DNA from 2 places in the Rhodococcus sp. NPDC059969 genome. Region 1 is predicted to be linked to the other one. Evidence: riboswitches for the same ligand, from Rfam matches in the RefSeq annotation. Region 1 holds a riboswitch; the other holds the start of a gene.
The links. Region 1 has a riboswitch for thiamine pyrophosphate ahead of ACFWAD_RS26955 (TenA family protein). Riboswitches for the same ligand answer to the same signal wherever they lie in the genome.
Positions count from the first base shown of each region.

Region 2: another riboswitch for thiamine pyrophosphate. It lies ahead of ACFWAD_RS19780 (3-oxoacyl-ACP reductase); the one in region 1 lies ahead of ACFWAD_RS26955 (TenA family protein).

Region 1 is NZ_JBHWUF010000013.1:95,405-102,673, forward strand. It holds gene ACFWAD_RS26950 (carboxylesterase/lipase family protein) at 1-1,400, opposite strand, end outside; TPP riboswitch at 1,531-1,626, shown strand; gene ACFWAD_RS26955 (TenA family protein) at 1,614-2,357, shown strand; gene ACFWAD_RS26960 (ABC transporter substrate-binding protein) at 2,357-3,385, shown strand; gene ACFWAD_RS26965 (ABC transporter permease) at 3,363-4,166, shown strand; gene ACFWAD_RS26970 (ABC transporter ATP-binding protein) at 4,163-4,969, shown strand; gene ACFWAD_RS26975 (LysM peptidoglycan-binding domain-containing protein) at 5,258-5,815, shown strand; gene ACFWAD_RS26980 (hypothetical protein) at 5,981-6,463, shown strand; gene ACFWAD_RS26985 (hypothetical protein) at 6,676-7,269, shown strand, end outside.
Region 2 is NZ_JBHWUF010000007.1:114,182-121,450, reverse strand. It holds gene recO (DNA repair protein RecO) at 1-352, opposite strand, end outside; gene ACFWAD_RS19795 (TetR/AcrR family transcriptional regulator) at 439-1,188, shown strand; gene ACFWAD_RS19790 (diiron oxygenase) at 1,223-2,212, opposite strand; gene ACFWAD_RS19785 (DoxX family protein) at 2,317-2,757, opposite strand; TPP riboswitch at 2,897-2,990, shown strand; gene ACFWAD_RS19780 (3-oxoacyl-ACP reductase) at 2,981-3,772, shown strand; gene ACFWAD_RS19775 (LLM class flavin-dependent oxidoreductase) at 3,772-5,052, shown strand; gene dinB (DNA polymerase IV) at 5,049-6,347, opposite strand; gene ACFWAD_RS19765 (MarR family winged helix-turn-helix transcriptional regulator) at 6,469-6,930, shown strand; gene ACFWAD_RS19760 (zinc-binding alcohol dehydrogenase family protein) at 6,927-7,269, shown strand, end outside.

The DNA of each region.
Region 1 (7,269 bases):
GCCAGCCATCGCCGTTGAATACGCCCTGCTACCTCCATCGCGGCCTTACGTCCGCCGAGCCAGAACGTGGGATCGACGTTCAGGGTTCCGAAATTACCGAATACATAAGGTAATTCGGTCGCGTGGCCCGCCCCGATCCGTGCCGCTTTGAGCATCGGCGTCGCGTGATCGAAGCGGTAGACCCAGGTGGGGGAATGCCTGCAGTGAGCGTCGGCAATCCACAGGGTCGGCATGCGAAACGCCGCGTCCCGTGAAAGCGCCAGCGCACCACTCGGTTTCGCATGGTCAGGGTAAGCCGACATGATCTCGGCGAGTTTGGTTGCGGAGATATCGGGGTGATCGTCGGCCAGTAATTGCAGCATGGCCTCGACGGACTGCGCGCTCACCGGCATCAGGGGCGACTTCATGAACTTGAAGATCGACGCCTCGTCCTTGTTGGAACCGATGATCAGCGGGATCCGGTGCGCATAACCCTTCTGGAAAGCCGCAACCGGGTAGTGCGGCACCAGATCGCGATCGACGACGGGCGCCATCGCCAAAGTTCCCGGAATCCGGGTCGGGATTTCGTTGACCAGGTCATCGCTTGCCTTGACGAGCAGTTCGAGATCCGTGGTCAGCAGATCGCCCGCATCTTCGGGCTCGATCGAGAGCAGTTCGAGAAACCGCTCCGCCACGGTCTTGGCGCGCTCGGCCCCGTAGACGGAGGTCGCGGGCGGACTTTGAGCGATCGCGCGGTGGAACAGACCTTCGGCGCTGGGACAGGTCATGAGCGTCGTGATGGATCCTGCGCCGGAGGACTCACCGAAGACGGTCACCGCTCCCGGATCTCCGCCGAACGCGTCGATGTTGTCTCGAACCCACTCGAGTGCCGCAATCTGGTCTCGCAGACCACAGTTCGATTCGAAAACGGTATCCGCGGTGGAGAATCCGGACAGGTCCAGGAATCCGAGGGCACCGACGCGATAGTTGAAGGAGACGAGAACAACGTCTCCGGTTTCAGCCAGATGACGGCCGTCGTAGATCGTTTGCGCGGCGGACCCGAGGCAGTAAGCACCGCCGTGAATCCACACCATCACCGGTCGCGGCGTTCCGTCGGGGCGCGGGGCCCACACGTTGATCGACAGACAGTCCTCGTCGATCTTGAAAGCACGGTCGATCGGAACCGCCGGACTCTGCCCTTGCGGCGCGATCGGCCCGAACTCACGACAGTCGCGCACCCCGTCCCACGGCTCTGTGGGTTGCGGCGCGCGGAATCTCCGCTCACCCACCGGCGCTGATGCGTAGGGCATGCCCTTCCACGCGAACACTCCGCCATCCGGATATCCCCGTGCTTCTCCGCCTCGGGCACGGATGACGAGAGTTCCGTCCTCGCCAAGATTCGGTCGAACGTCGGTCTCCATGTCTGAATCCCCTCCCGACCCGCGCGTGTGGCAAACAAGACCAAACGTACCAACTTAAGGCCGGTGTGCGCCGATTACTCAACTGCCAGGTAGGCGCCGACGAAGGAGAGGCTCGGTGTTAAGGTCGCCTAGTTCTGACACGGGGTGCTCCGCATGGGCGGGGCTGAGAACACACCCGGGAACCTGATCAGGTAATGCTGACGAAGGGATGTCATGGCTACTACGCAGCCTGCATACAATTCTGCCGAAAACTCGGTGGCCACAGCGCCGTCGACGGATCGGTTCACCGATCGACTCTGGGCCGAGACGAAGGCCCTCCGCGAGTCGATCGACTCACTCGAGTTCCTCAAACGCCTCGGCGACGGAACACTGCCTCTCGACGCGTTCCGTACGTACATCGAGCAGGACAAGCTCTATCTGGAGGGATATTCGAAGGCCTTGTCCCTGGTCGCGGCGCACGCACCCGATCCGCAGTCCGCGGGCTTCTGGTCCAATTCCGCGTCCACGGCAGCGACAGTGGAATCTGCGCTTCACGACGGACTGCTCACCGGCGGACTTCTTCCCGCGGGATCGGGAAAACTGGAGCATTCGCAGGCCTGCCTGGGATACGTCTCGTATCTGACGGCGACTGCAGCAACCGCGCCTTACCCGGTCTCCGCAGCGGCGGTACTCCCCTGCTTCTGGATCTACGCCGAGGTCGGCCGCGATCTTGCCGCTTCAGCGTGCGAGGTGCTCGACGGCGATCCGTCACACCCGTACGCGCAGTGGGTCACAACCTACGACGCACCCGAATTTCACGAGTCTGTGGCGCAGGCTCGCGTACTGGTCGACGCGGCCGCTGAGGCAGCCACCGAGACAGAGCGTGAGGCGATGAGTGAAGCGTTCCGAATCGCCAGTCGCTACGAGCTTATGTTCTGGGATTCCGCACTCCACCAGCAGCCTTGGCCGGCGTCGTGATGTCGTTTGCGGCACTACGCCGCACCCTCGCCACCTCTGCCGCGATCGCAGCCGCGTTCACAGTTCTGACCGGATGCGCCGCCGACACCGGCTCTTCCGACGGGACCATTCGGTTCGCACTCGACTGGACACCGAACACGAACCACACCGGTTTGTACGTTGCACTCCAAGAGGGCTACTTCGAGGACGCTGGTCTGGACGTCTCGATCCTGCCGTACAACAACACCTCGCCCGACACCCTGGTCGACGCCGGCAATGCGGAGTTCGGTATCAGTACGCAGAGTCAGGCCACGTTCGCCCGTGCAGCCGGCGCCGCCACGACGTCCGTCATCGCGCCACTTCAGCACCGCGCCACCGGCATCGGCGTGAAGGCGGATCGTGCGGACATCACGCGCCCACGTGATCTCGACGGGAAGACGTACGCCGGGTTCGGTGATCCCGGCGAAGTCGAAACGCTGCAGCAGATCATCCGCAACGACGGCGGGACCGGGAACTTCACCACGGTCACGCTCGGAACTTCCGCGTACGAAGCCGTGTACTCGGGCCAGGCAGACTTCACCGTCTCCTACTTTGCTTGGGAGGGCCTCGAAGCGGAGCGAAACGGAACTCCGATGCGGTACTTCCAGTACACCGATTACGGCTTCCCCGATGCGTATTCGATCGTGATCAACGGCAACCAGCAGTGGTTGCAGGACCATCCCGACGAGGCACGCAAGTTCGTCAAGGCCGTTCAACGCGGATATCAGACTGCTGCCGACAACCCGGACCAGGCCGCGCAGGATGTCATCGACGCGAACCCCGGAGCTTTCACCGACGAAGACCTCGTGCGTGAGAGTCAGCGGATGCTCGCCGCCGACTACATGAAAGACGCCAACGGCGTTGTGGGCGCCCAGAATCTCGAAACCTGGTCGGGTTATTCGGGATTCCTCTTCGAGAACGGATTGCTCGCCGGACCCGACGGAAAGCCGTTGACCCAGAAGCCGGACTTCTCGGAGTACTTCACCAATGAGTATCTCGACGCGTCCTGACGTGAGCGGACGATTGGTCTCGACCATGCGGCGGGCGCTTCCCGCGCTCGCCGTGGTGGTGCTCCTCGTGGCGGCGTGGCAGGTTTACGTCGAGATCAGTGGGATTCGGCCGCAGGTACTTCCGTCTCCGGGGCGCGTTCTGTCACAGGGGTGGGACAACCGCGAGATCATCTCCGGACACGCCTGGTCGACGTTGCAGGTCACGTTGGTCGGCTTCACTGTTTCATTGGTGTTGGCCTGGATTCTTGCTGTGGTCGTGGACTTTTCGCCGTGGTTGTCACGAGCCCTGGTGCCGTTGTTCGTCGTCTCGCAGACGTTGCCGATCATCGCCATCGCGCCACTGATGATCATCTGGTTCGGCTTCGGACTGCTGCCGAAGGTCTTGGTGATCGCGCTTGCGACGTTCTTCCCGATGACCATCGGCCTCATCGAGGGATTTGCCGCGGCCGACCGGGAGGCGGGCGCTCTCCTGCGCAGCATGGGCAGCACTCGTTGGCAGGAGTTCCGCTACGTCCGCCTACCTTCGGCGATTCCGCGATTCTTCACTGCCCTGCGTATCGGCATCACCTACGCGGTGGTGGGTGCAGTGTTCTCCGAATACGTCGGCGCTACTTCCGGTTTGGGCATCTACATGAGCACCCAGAAGAACTCCTTCCGCACCGACCTGGTCTTGGCGGCCGTACTGGTGACGGCATTGATCAGCGTCACGCTGTACTTGCTGACGTTCGCTGTGGAGCGCATCGTTGCACCATGGGCCATGAACGAGAGGTCGCGGGCATGACTGACCATACGGTCGAGAACGCAATGGTCGAGATCCAGGACCTGACCAAGAGATTCGACACTGCCGGAGAATCGCGTCTTGTGCTCGATTCGGTGTCCTTTGGCGCCGACGCGGGCGAGTTCGTGTCGGTCATCGGGCCGAGCGGCTGCGGCAAGAGCACGATCTTCAACGTCCTGGCCGGGCTCGAATCCCCGACCGCGGGTTCGGTCCGTGTCGGCTCGCGCGCGACAGAATCCGAAGCAGCCGCCGAGGTACACACCGCGTACATGCCGCAGAAGGATCTGCTGTTTCCCTGGCGCTCGGTACTGGACAACACGGCCCTCGGTTTGGAAGTGCAGGGAGTCGCCAAGAAGGAAGCACGCGAGCGCGCTCGCGAGTTGTTCCCGGCGTTCGGACTGTCCGGATTCGAGGACGCTCGGCCGTCGCAGCTCTCGGGCGGCATGCGCCAGCGAGCGGCAATGCTGCGCACCGTTGTTCAGGGCAAGCCTGTCCTGCTGCTCGACGAGCCGTTCGGCGCTCTGGACTCGTTGACTCGCACCGAGATGCAGGCCTGGCTGCAAGACGTGTGGCAGCAGTACCGGTGGACCGTGTTGATGATCACCCACGACATTCGCGAGGCGATTTATCTGTCCGACCGCGTGGTCGTTCTGTCTGCGCGTCCGGCGACGGTCAGGTGCGTCGTCGACGTTCCTTTGCCGAGGCCACGCGAATTGGACATGATCACCTCGCCCGAGTTCGCCGAGGTCGAGCGTGAACTGCTTGCCGTACTCCACGACGAAACGCGCAAATCGATGCGGCCGTAGCGATTACTGACAATGCGCTGAGAGCGCGCCGATTTCACCTGCCGTTCAAGAGAAAGTGCATCGCGACGGTGCAACTTCGCGTACGATGTCGCGGCATTTTCGCCCAAAACGCCTTAATATCAGCAAGATCCGAACGCTCGACACGCAGTCCGTCAACGCTGCACAATTCTCTGTACTCTTCGGTAACGTACACTCGGTCGCCTACGAGACCAACGGCCAGAAGGTAACTGGACGGTAAAGCGGAATCGTGGAGGCACAGTCATCGCAACAGATTTGGAAAGGGACAGCGTGAGCACACTGCAGTCAGGTCAGAGCCTCGGAGTCGGCCAGGAACTCAAGTCCGACAACGGCGCGTACACCCTCAGCTTGCAGGACGACGGCAACCTGGTCCTGTCCGAGGGTGGACAGGCTGTTTGGGCCGCAGGCACCAACGGATCCGGCGCCAACCGCGCCGAGGTGCAGGCTGACGGAAACTTCGTCATCTACAAGGACTCCGACGCCGTGTGGGCATCGCAGACCGCAGGCAACGACGGTGCCTCCCTCTCGGTTCAGGACGATCGCAACGTCGTTCTGTCCGCCGGTGGAAACGCTCTGTGGTCTTCGGACACCGCAATCGAGGCGCCGGCCGCCGAGGCTGCCCCCGAGCCCGCTCCGGCACCGGAACCGGAACCTGCGCCCGCCGCTCCGGCAGCGCAGAGCTACACCGTCGAAAGCGGCGACACCCTGTGGGCGATCGCAGAGCGCTTCTACGGTGACGGCAACCAGTACCAGCGCATCGCGGATGCAAACGGCATCCCGAACCCGGATCTCATCAACGCCGGTCAGGTACTGACGATCCCCGCCTGATTCACTGCTTGACCTGGCCCTGGGTGCCGACGTTCGCGTCGACCCTCAGGGCCTTTTGTGTTCTACGCCACACAGATTCGTGTCTCGCCCAGCAGGCCCTGATACTCCATTGCGGCATCTTTTCGCCTACAGTACTTCCGTACTGCTCCCGAAGGACAGGTGTGCATGAAAGACAGAACAGTCATGATCGGCGCTGTCGCAGTGGCCGCTCTCTCTCTGACATCAGGCCTCGTTTTCGGCGGAGCAGCCGGCGCATTCGGTGCCGGCGGCCCTGTGGTGAAGCCTCCCGCTCTGGTCTCGTCGGTTTCCGTGGAGTCCGTCGCAGGGATCGAACCGGCCGCGTTCTACAGCTCGGTGGCAGTTCCTACCGTTGTCATTCCGCCGACGCCGACCTGGCGAATCGCCGACGAGACGACCGCTCCTCGCAATCAGCCGCTGGTGGTGACCGCGACAAGCACGAGCTCCGCTACGTCCACTACGACTGCAACGAGTACGACAACACCGGTCTCGTCCACGACCACCGCGTCGGCTACCGCGACCTCGTCGCCGACCGCGACAGCCACGACCACCAAGACCAGCACCGCCCCCGTTGTCACGACCGGGTCCACGCCGCCCGTCGTCGAAGTCTCGCCCGTTCTCGCCGGATAGTCCTCGCTCTTTCGCCCGCATACCGCCTGGCGTGACGGCGGTTACAGGCACACTTCAGTCGCCGCTCTCAAATAACCGATCTACCTGCGACTACCTTCCTCTTCGTCACGGTTCGTAGCCCGCTGCAATCCGGTCGACTGGAAAAGGACAGCAGCATTGTCGGAGCCTCGCGATACCGTATAGGTCTGAGCTTTTGCGGAAGGAGGTGGCTGATGAGCGCAATGGGCTTCGATCTCGATGTCAGTGTCGACCGGGCGTGGGCAGAATTTCAACGTCGCCTCGGCGATCACATTTCCATCATGGTCGACGGCGACGTGCTTGCCGTGGAATCGTCCACCGGCGACTTCGATCCAGCTGACGGCGCAGCGCCATGCGTTCAGTTCCTCGTGTGGGACAAGAACACAGTCCGCTGCGAGGTTCCTTCCAACGACTTCCTGCATCCGCGCTATCGACTCGAAGACGCCGACGAACAAAAGTTGATCGCACTCGGCTGGAATCCGCCTTCCGAGAATCTCGAGGATCCGAACAACTCCCCCGCCTTCTGCGTCGACAAGGCACAGAACTGGGCCGATCAGCTCGCAGCGATGACTGTCGCTGCATTCCGTGATGTGTTCGGTGTGCAGCACCCGGCTTTTCTATCCAGCGATCTCACCGGCAACGAACAGACTCCGGATTTCGATCCGTCGGTCGTCGAGTCGACAGAACTTCCGACACTCGACCCCACCGCGGCCTACATGCCCAACGACATCGACCACCTCAAGGAGTTGGTCACTCTCGCTTTGCTTCCCATGCTCGGCACTCTTCCC
Region 2 (7,269 bases), on a different contig from region 1:
TCAATCGCTGAAGCTGCGGGGCCGGCGCACGTTCCTCACCGGCCAACCGCTCGGCAGTTTCGAGTACCGCGCACGCCGTCGTGTACCGGCTGTAGTCGTCGACGATGTCGGTGGCGAACGCATCGACCGTCTGCACCTGGGTGATGATGTCGAGATTCTTGCCGGGGAGAAGCTGTACGTCGATGTGAGCAAACGGTTCGAGTCTGGCGCCGAATTTGGAGGTTGTCCGGCGGACACCTTTGGCCACGGCACGCACCAACCCGAACTGACGGGTGAGCAACGTGACGATGTGGTCGGCTTCGCCCAGTTTGTGCAGGCGCAGCACCACCGCCGTGTCTCGATACAACCTCACTCGACCAGTGTCCCACGTTGTGCCGACGAGAATGTGCGATGCCGCGCCTGATCCCGAGCCGGGTGGTGTCCGGATAGACTGACCCGATGCCGAGCGACGCAATTGCGCAACCTGCCACTGCGGAGTTGACCGGTCGCGAAGCTCGGTGGGAGCGGCACAACTCCGAGCGTCAGAAACGGATACTCACCTCCGCTGTCGAACTGATCGAAGAGCGGGCAGCAGGTGCCGAGGTGTCCGTTCAGCAGATCGCCGACCGGGCCGGTCTCGCCAAGTCGGTGGTATACCGGCAATTCAGCGGCCGGGACGACCTCGATCGACGAGTCCGAGCGTTTGTGCTCGGCCAATTTGCCGCTGCCCTGGATGCGTCGATGAGCATTTCGGTGGGCACTCTCGACGAGATCCTGACTCGCACCATCAGCGCCGTCGCCGAGTGGATCACCGAGCATCCTCGTATTCACGAGTTCATGGGTACCGGCCCCACCGACTACGACGACGAGAGCATCGACGCGATCAGCAGTCTGAAGGCGACAATCGCCGACTCGGCCCTGGCCACCATCACCGAAGTCGGCCGATCCGTGGGGATCGATTCGTCGCCCTTCGATTCACTACCGTTCGCAGTGGTGACGATGGTCGAGGGCACGCTCACTCACTGGGTCCGAAGCACTGATCCGAAACCGAGCCGCGCAGAGATCGTCGCCGACCTCGCGAAATACACCTGGTACATGTTCGACGGCGTTGCCCGCTCGAGCGGGCTCACGATCGATCCCCACGTCGAATTGTCCACGCTCATCGCTGAACTGGTGTCCGCCGACGGCCAGTCCTCGCTACCTGACTAGATCCGGGCCGCCTGACTAGATCCGGGCCGCCTGACTAGATCCGTGTTTTGTCGGAGCGCTTCGGCTCGCCGCGATAGCGTGCGTAGTCGCCGTCGATGCCCAGCCTTCGCCACGCCCGCTTCGACACGGGGTTCATGAGACCGAGTTCGTCTGCCAGGGACCGCATTTCACCGAAGTAGTTCCCCAGAATTCGGCGGGAATGCGGGCTGCCCCAGAAAGCACTCGCCATCACGTCTTCGGGAATGCCGAATTCTTCGGCGAATTCCTTGGGCGGTGACATGATTTCGCCTGCGAGCCAACGCATCGCGCCGGGGAAGGCTACCGACGTCATTGCCCGACTGGTACGACTGAGCCTGGGAACGTGATTGCGCAGGAACTCGTGCGCAAACGAAATATGTCTCGCTTCTTCGGCGATGTGAATCTCCATGGTGCGGAGCATCGCCGGCGGGGTGTCCTTACCTTCGCGGATTAAGTCCTTCTGGAAGTGGTCGATCGGCTCTTCTCCGGCAAGAATGCCGATGAAGAAGATGACCGGGAACTTGGCACCCAGCACTCCGATGATGGGCGAGAGTCGCCGGAACATCGGACGCATACCCGGCACGTCGATGTCCATACGATTGACGAGTTCCTGGAACATCTGGATGTGATTGCACTCTTCGGTCATCTCGTGCAGGCAGTACCGGAACTCGGGTGACTGATTGGGAAGCGCCATGATGTACTGCAGCATTCCCCGGATCAAGATGCTCTCGAACGCCGAACCCACCTTGGTCACGTTGGCCTGACGCCACATTCCCATCGCGATTCGACGTTGCAGGGACTGCTCCTGGTACCACTGCGTCGCGCCGAGGGGGTCCGAGACGGACGAGAGCACCCATCTCGGATCATGTGGATCGATCGCGAACTCTGGTGAATCCCAGTCGATGTCGAGGTAGGGATCAAAACTGCGGGCCACGGAGCCCTCGGACAAAGTCTGCAGTACCTCGTGGTACGGCAGTTCCACTTCGATCGACGCTGACCGAGCCATCGGTGTCTCCTCACGGCCAGTCCGCCGATTGCAGTCGACGGACTTGAATGAGGTCAAACATAATGGGACACCGCGTCCCACGCAACCCCTTCGATGGCCTGATTTCAGGCCCGACGGAGTGGAATGATCTCGCGAACCTTCTCATCTCGGAGATACAGTCCAGCCCACATCACGATTCCGGCGTAGACGGCAAACAATGTGGTGCTCACCAGAGGCTGTTCAGCTCGTAGGTTGGTCAACACAGCGCCACCCAGGTAACCGGTGAGCAGAATCGCGCCGAGTACGGACGTTCGCGGAATCACGTACAGCGCAAGGCAGATCAACTGCACGACCCCGGCTGTCAGGGCAAGAGAGTCGGGCAGCCCCAGTTCGGCCGAGGCGTCCTTGACCGTCTGGAGATTGAGGATGTGGATGATGCCGTCGAACAGCATGAAAAGTACGAACAGACCACTCAGGACGTATCCGACCTTGCGCGCGGTCCCCGAAGGTGCCGTTCGTGTTGCATCACCGGAAAGGGTGTCGTGGTGGGCAGGCTGGGTAGTCATCGGAATCTCCCGGGGCGAAGGCGAGCGGCCGGTTGCCACTTCGCTTGCCAATAACGACTCCCCGGCGATCGAAAACTCATCGCGCCGGCAATTACCACGCACCCGGCGTTCAGGTGGGTTCACCTCTCGTGGTCTGATGGACGGCGACACGGGGTGCCGAAAAAGTCGGCTGAGATCAGACCCGATGAACCTGACCAGTTAGCACTGGCGGAGGGATGTCGACATGACCGAACAGCAATTTCAGCGCGCTCTCGAACTCAGCGAGCAGATCGTCCTGATCACCGGTGGTGCCCGCGGGCTCGGAGCCGCACTGAGCCGAGCATTCTCCCGCTCAGGCGCCCGGGTGATCGTGAACTACAACAAGAGCCGTGATGCCGCCGAGGCCCTGGTCGCCGAACTGGGCAGGGATCGCACCTTCGCAGTCCAGGCGGACGTGACGGACCGCAGCTCCGTCGATCAGTTGTTCGCCGCTGCACTCGAGCGATTCGAGGCACCGATCTCGACCGTGGTCGACAATGCACTTGTCGACTTCTCGTTCAACGGTGACGCCCGGCCGAACGCGGACACGATCACCTGGGCCGACTTCGACTCCCAACTACGCGGAGCTGTCGCCGGGACACTCAACACCACCCAGGCAGCACTCTCCGGCATGCGAGAACTCGGGTTCGGCCGAATCATCACTGTCGGAACCAATCTGGTCCAGAATCCGGTAGTTCCGTACCACGACTACACCGCCGCCAAAGCCGCACTGCTGGCACTGACGCGGACATTGTCCGCGGACCTCGGTCCGGACGGGATCACCGTCAACATGGTCTCCGGCGGCTTGCTCCGCACCACGGACGCGAGTGCCGCGACGCCAGAAGCGGTATTCGACATGATCGCGGCAAGCACTCCCCTGCGCCGGGTCACGACACCGGACGAATTCGCCGACGCCGCACTGTTCTTCGCCTCGCCCTGGTCGCGGGCCGTGACCGGCCAGAACCTGGTTGTCGACGGCGGACTCGTCAAGAACTGATGGGCGCACAATTACGGATAGGTGCGTTCCTGCTCGGGTGCGGACATCACAGTGCGGCATGGCGTCATCGCGACTCACCGGTCGAAAGTCTCGGCGACATCACGTATTACGAGTCGCTCGCCCAGATCGCCGAACGCGGAAAGCTGGACGCCGTCTTCTTCGCTGACGGTCACAGTGTTCGCGAACCCGAGTCGGGTGCGTCGTGGTTTCTCGAGCCGATCACCGCATTGACTGCCATGGCGCGGGCGACAACGAACATCGGTCTCGTCACCACCATTTCCACGACTTTCTACACGCCGTTTCACGCGGCGCGGCTGTTGGCATCACTCGACCACATCAGCGGCGGCCGGGCCGGCTGGAACGTCGTGACCTCGATGTTCGACCAGGAAGCGCGCAACCACGGACTGGAGGCGATGCCGGACCACGCGTCCAGATATGAACGAGCCGACGAATTTGTCGAAGTAGCCCTCGCACTGTGGGATTCATGGTCGGAAGACGCTCTGATCCTCGACCGCGGCGGGCGTTTCGCCGACGCCGGCGAGATTTCTCGAATCAATCACGACGGCAAGCATTTTCGGGTGGACGGCCCGTTGACGGTTCCGCGATCCCCGCAGGGTAGGCCGGTGTTGTTCCAGGCCGGGGCGTCCGAGCAGGGTCGCGATCTGGCGGCGCGGCGCGCCGAAGCAATCTATTCGGTTGCCTACGACCTCCCCAGCGCGCAGAAGTACTACGCGGACGTGAAATCGAGAATCGAACGCGCCGGCAGGGATTCCGCCGCCGTCGCGGTCATGCCGGGCCTGGTCACCTACGTCGGCAGCACGGTCGCCGAAGCGCGGGCGAAGAAGGCCGAATTGGACCGCCTTCTGCCCACTGAACAGTCGATACGCCAACTGTCGTTGTTCACCGGACAGAACTGCGAAAACTGGGATCTCGACGGTCCTGTCCCCCCACTACCGCCGCTCGAGGCATTCACCGGGCCGCAGGGACGCTACGCAACGATTCTGCGGATCGTCGAGAAGGATTCACCGACAGTGCGTGAGCTCCTCGGAACATTGGCTGCCGGTGGCGGACACGCAACAATGATCGGAACACCCGAATCCATCGCCGACGAAATGGAAGCCTGGTTGAACGGCCGCGGCGCCGACGGCTTCAATCTGATGCCACCGACCTATCCCCACGGTCTGGAAGATTTTGTCGATCACGTGATTCCGGCATTGCAGGCTCGTGGGTTGTTCCGTCGCGAGTACGACGGAGCAACTCTGCGAGAAAATCTCACCTAGTCCGGAAGCAACGGCACCGACAGATCCGGGTCGCGCCCCAGAAGGACTCCCCTCGTGAGGGCTGCGGAGCCGAACTTCTTCCGGACGCTATCCATCGCCGAGTCGAGGGCGGCAGTGTCCGGACCCGCGAATCCTGGACCGTCGAAGGGCAATTCGAGTTGTTCGGCGCCGTCCCGATCCAGGTTGGAGACTGCCACACCGATCAACGTGATGCCCTTGTCCGCGATCAGCGGTATCGCTTCGTCCAGCAGCACCATCGAGGCGTTCAGCAGTTCCGCTGTGTCGGCCGTGGACCGGCGCAGCGTGTGAGATCGAGTAGCCCGCGTGAAATCGGCGAAGCGGAGTCGGAGCGTGACCGTGCGCCCCGTCCGCTCCGCCGAGCGCATCCGTCGACTGACACGGTCGACCAGCGACATCAACGACGCATCGAGTTCTGTGCGGGGATGGGGTCCGCGACCGAGCGCATGCTGCGCGCCCATCGAACTACGGCCGCGATAGGCCCGGACCGGGCGCGGATCTCGGTTGTGCGAGAGCGCGTAGAGATGCCGGCCGGCGCCGCCCCCGAGAATCGACACTATCGAGGATTCGTCGTGCCGAGCAATGTCGCCCACCGTCACGATGTCGAAGTTTCGCAACTTCTGGGCGGTGATCTTGCCGACGCCCCACAGCTTCTCGACGGGCAACGGATGCAGGAATTCGGTTTCGCCCTCTGGTGGCACCCGCAGCAATCCGTCGGGTTTCGCGAACGCGCTCGCGACCTTTGCCAGGAACTTGGTGCGGGCGATGCCGACCGTGATCGGTAGTCCGACCTGCTCGGCGACGTCACGCCTGAGGTTCGCACCGATCTGCAATGGCGTGCCGACGATCCGGGCCAATCCCCCGACCTCGAGGAACGCTTCGTCGATCGAAATTCCCTCGACCAGCGGCGACGTGTCATGAAAGACGTCGAACACGTCTTTGCTCGCTTGCGAGTATGCGGACATTCGTGGAGGAACGACTATCGCCTGGGGACACAGGGAGCGGGCCTGACCACCGCTCATCGCAGTTCGAACCCCGAAGGCCTTGGCCTCGTAGCTTGCCACCAGGACCACGCCACCGCCCACGATGACAGGCCTACCCGCCAGAGTCGGGTCGTCGCGCTGCTCGACTGATGCGTAGAACGAATCGAGGTCCGCGTGCAGGATCGTTGCGTCACCCGGAGGCCGACTGCCGTCAGAACGAGTAGCGCCAGAACGAGTAGCGCCAGGGTGATCACCTGGCGTTTCTTGCTCGAACGGTTCGTGCGACACGAACATATGTTCCCATGCCCTGCCGACAAAGCGGAAGCCCGCAAATAGATTCCATGGAATTTATAGTGAATCAGGCGTACGGTGAAAAAATGATTCCACGGAATTCATATCGAATCGGGGTCTGGTTATGACGAGGTCGGACCTGAGCAGCCACTTCGACAACCTCGTCCGCTTCGAAACCGAATTGTGGACGGCCATCGACCAGAAACTCCGAACCGAGCACGACCTGCCGCTGAGCCGATTCGAGCCGATGCAGATCATCGGCAGACTCGGTTCCTGCCGGGTCTTCGACATCGCCGAAGCACTCGCGATCACCGTCGGCGGCACCAGCAAGTTGGTGGATCGGATCGAGTCCTCGGGCCACTGCCGTCGACAATCCAATCCCGCCGACAAACGATCCTCACTCATCGAGTTGACCCCCGAGGGCAATGCACTGTTGGGGCGGGCGAAGGCCACGTTCGACGACGAACTGGAACGCCGTCTCGGTTCCGCCCTGACACCCGAGGCTCTCGATCGGTTCGGCGCCGCACTGGCCACGCTCCGCGAGGTCAACCGTCGACTGACACCCGCCACGAAGGAGAAATCATGACTGCCACAATGCGGGCAATCGTGCTCGACGCCCCCGGTCCGCCAGAAGCGTTGACGATCAAGGAGATTCCGATACCGGTGCCGGTCACCGGGTGGGTGCTGATCCGGGTGAAGGCCTTCGGTCTCAATCGATCCGAACTCCACACCCGACTCGGCCTCGCCGACGGCGTGACATTCCCGCGGGTGCCTGGCATCGAGGCCGTCGGTGAAGTGGTGAACTGCCCCGGCGGGGAGTTGGCCGAAGGACAGCAGGTCGCCGCCATGATGGGCGGGATGGGGAGGACGTTCGACGGCGGATACGCCGAGTACACGTGCGTTCCCCTCAGTCAGGTCGTTCCCT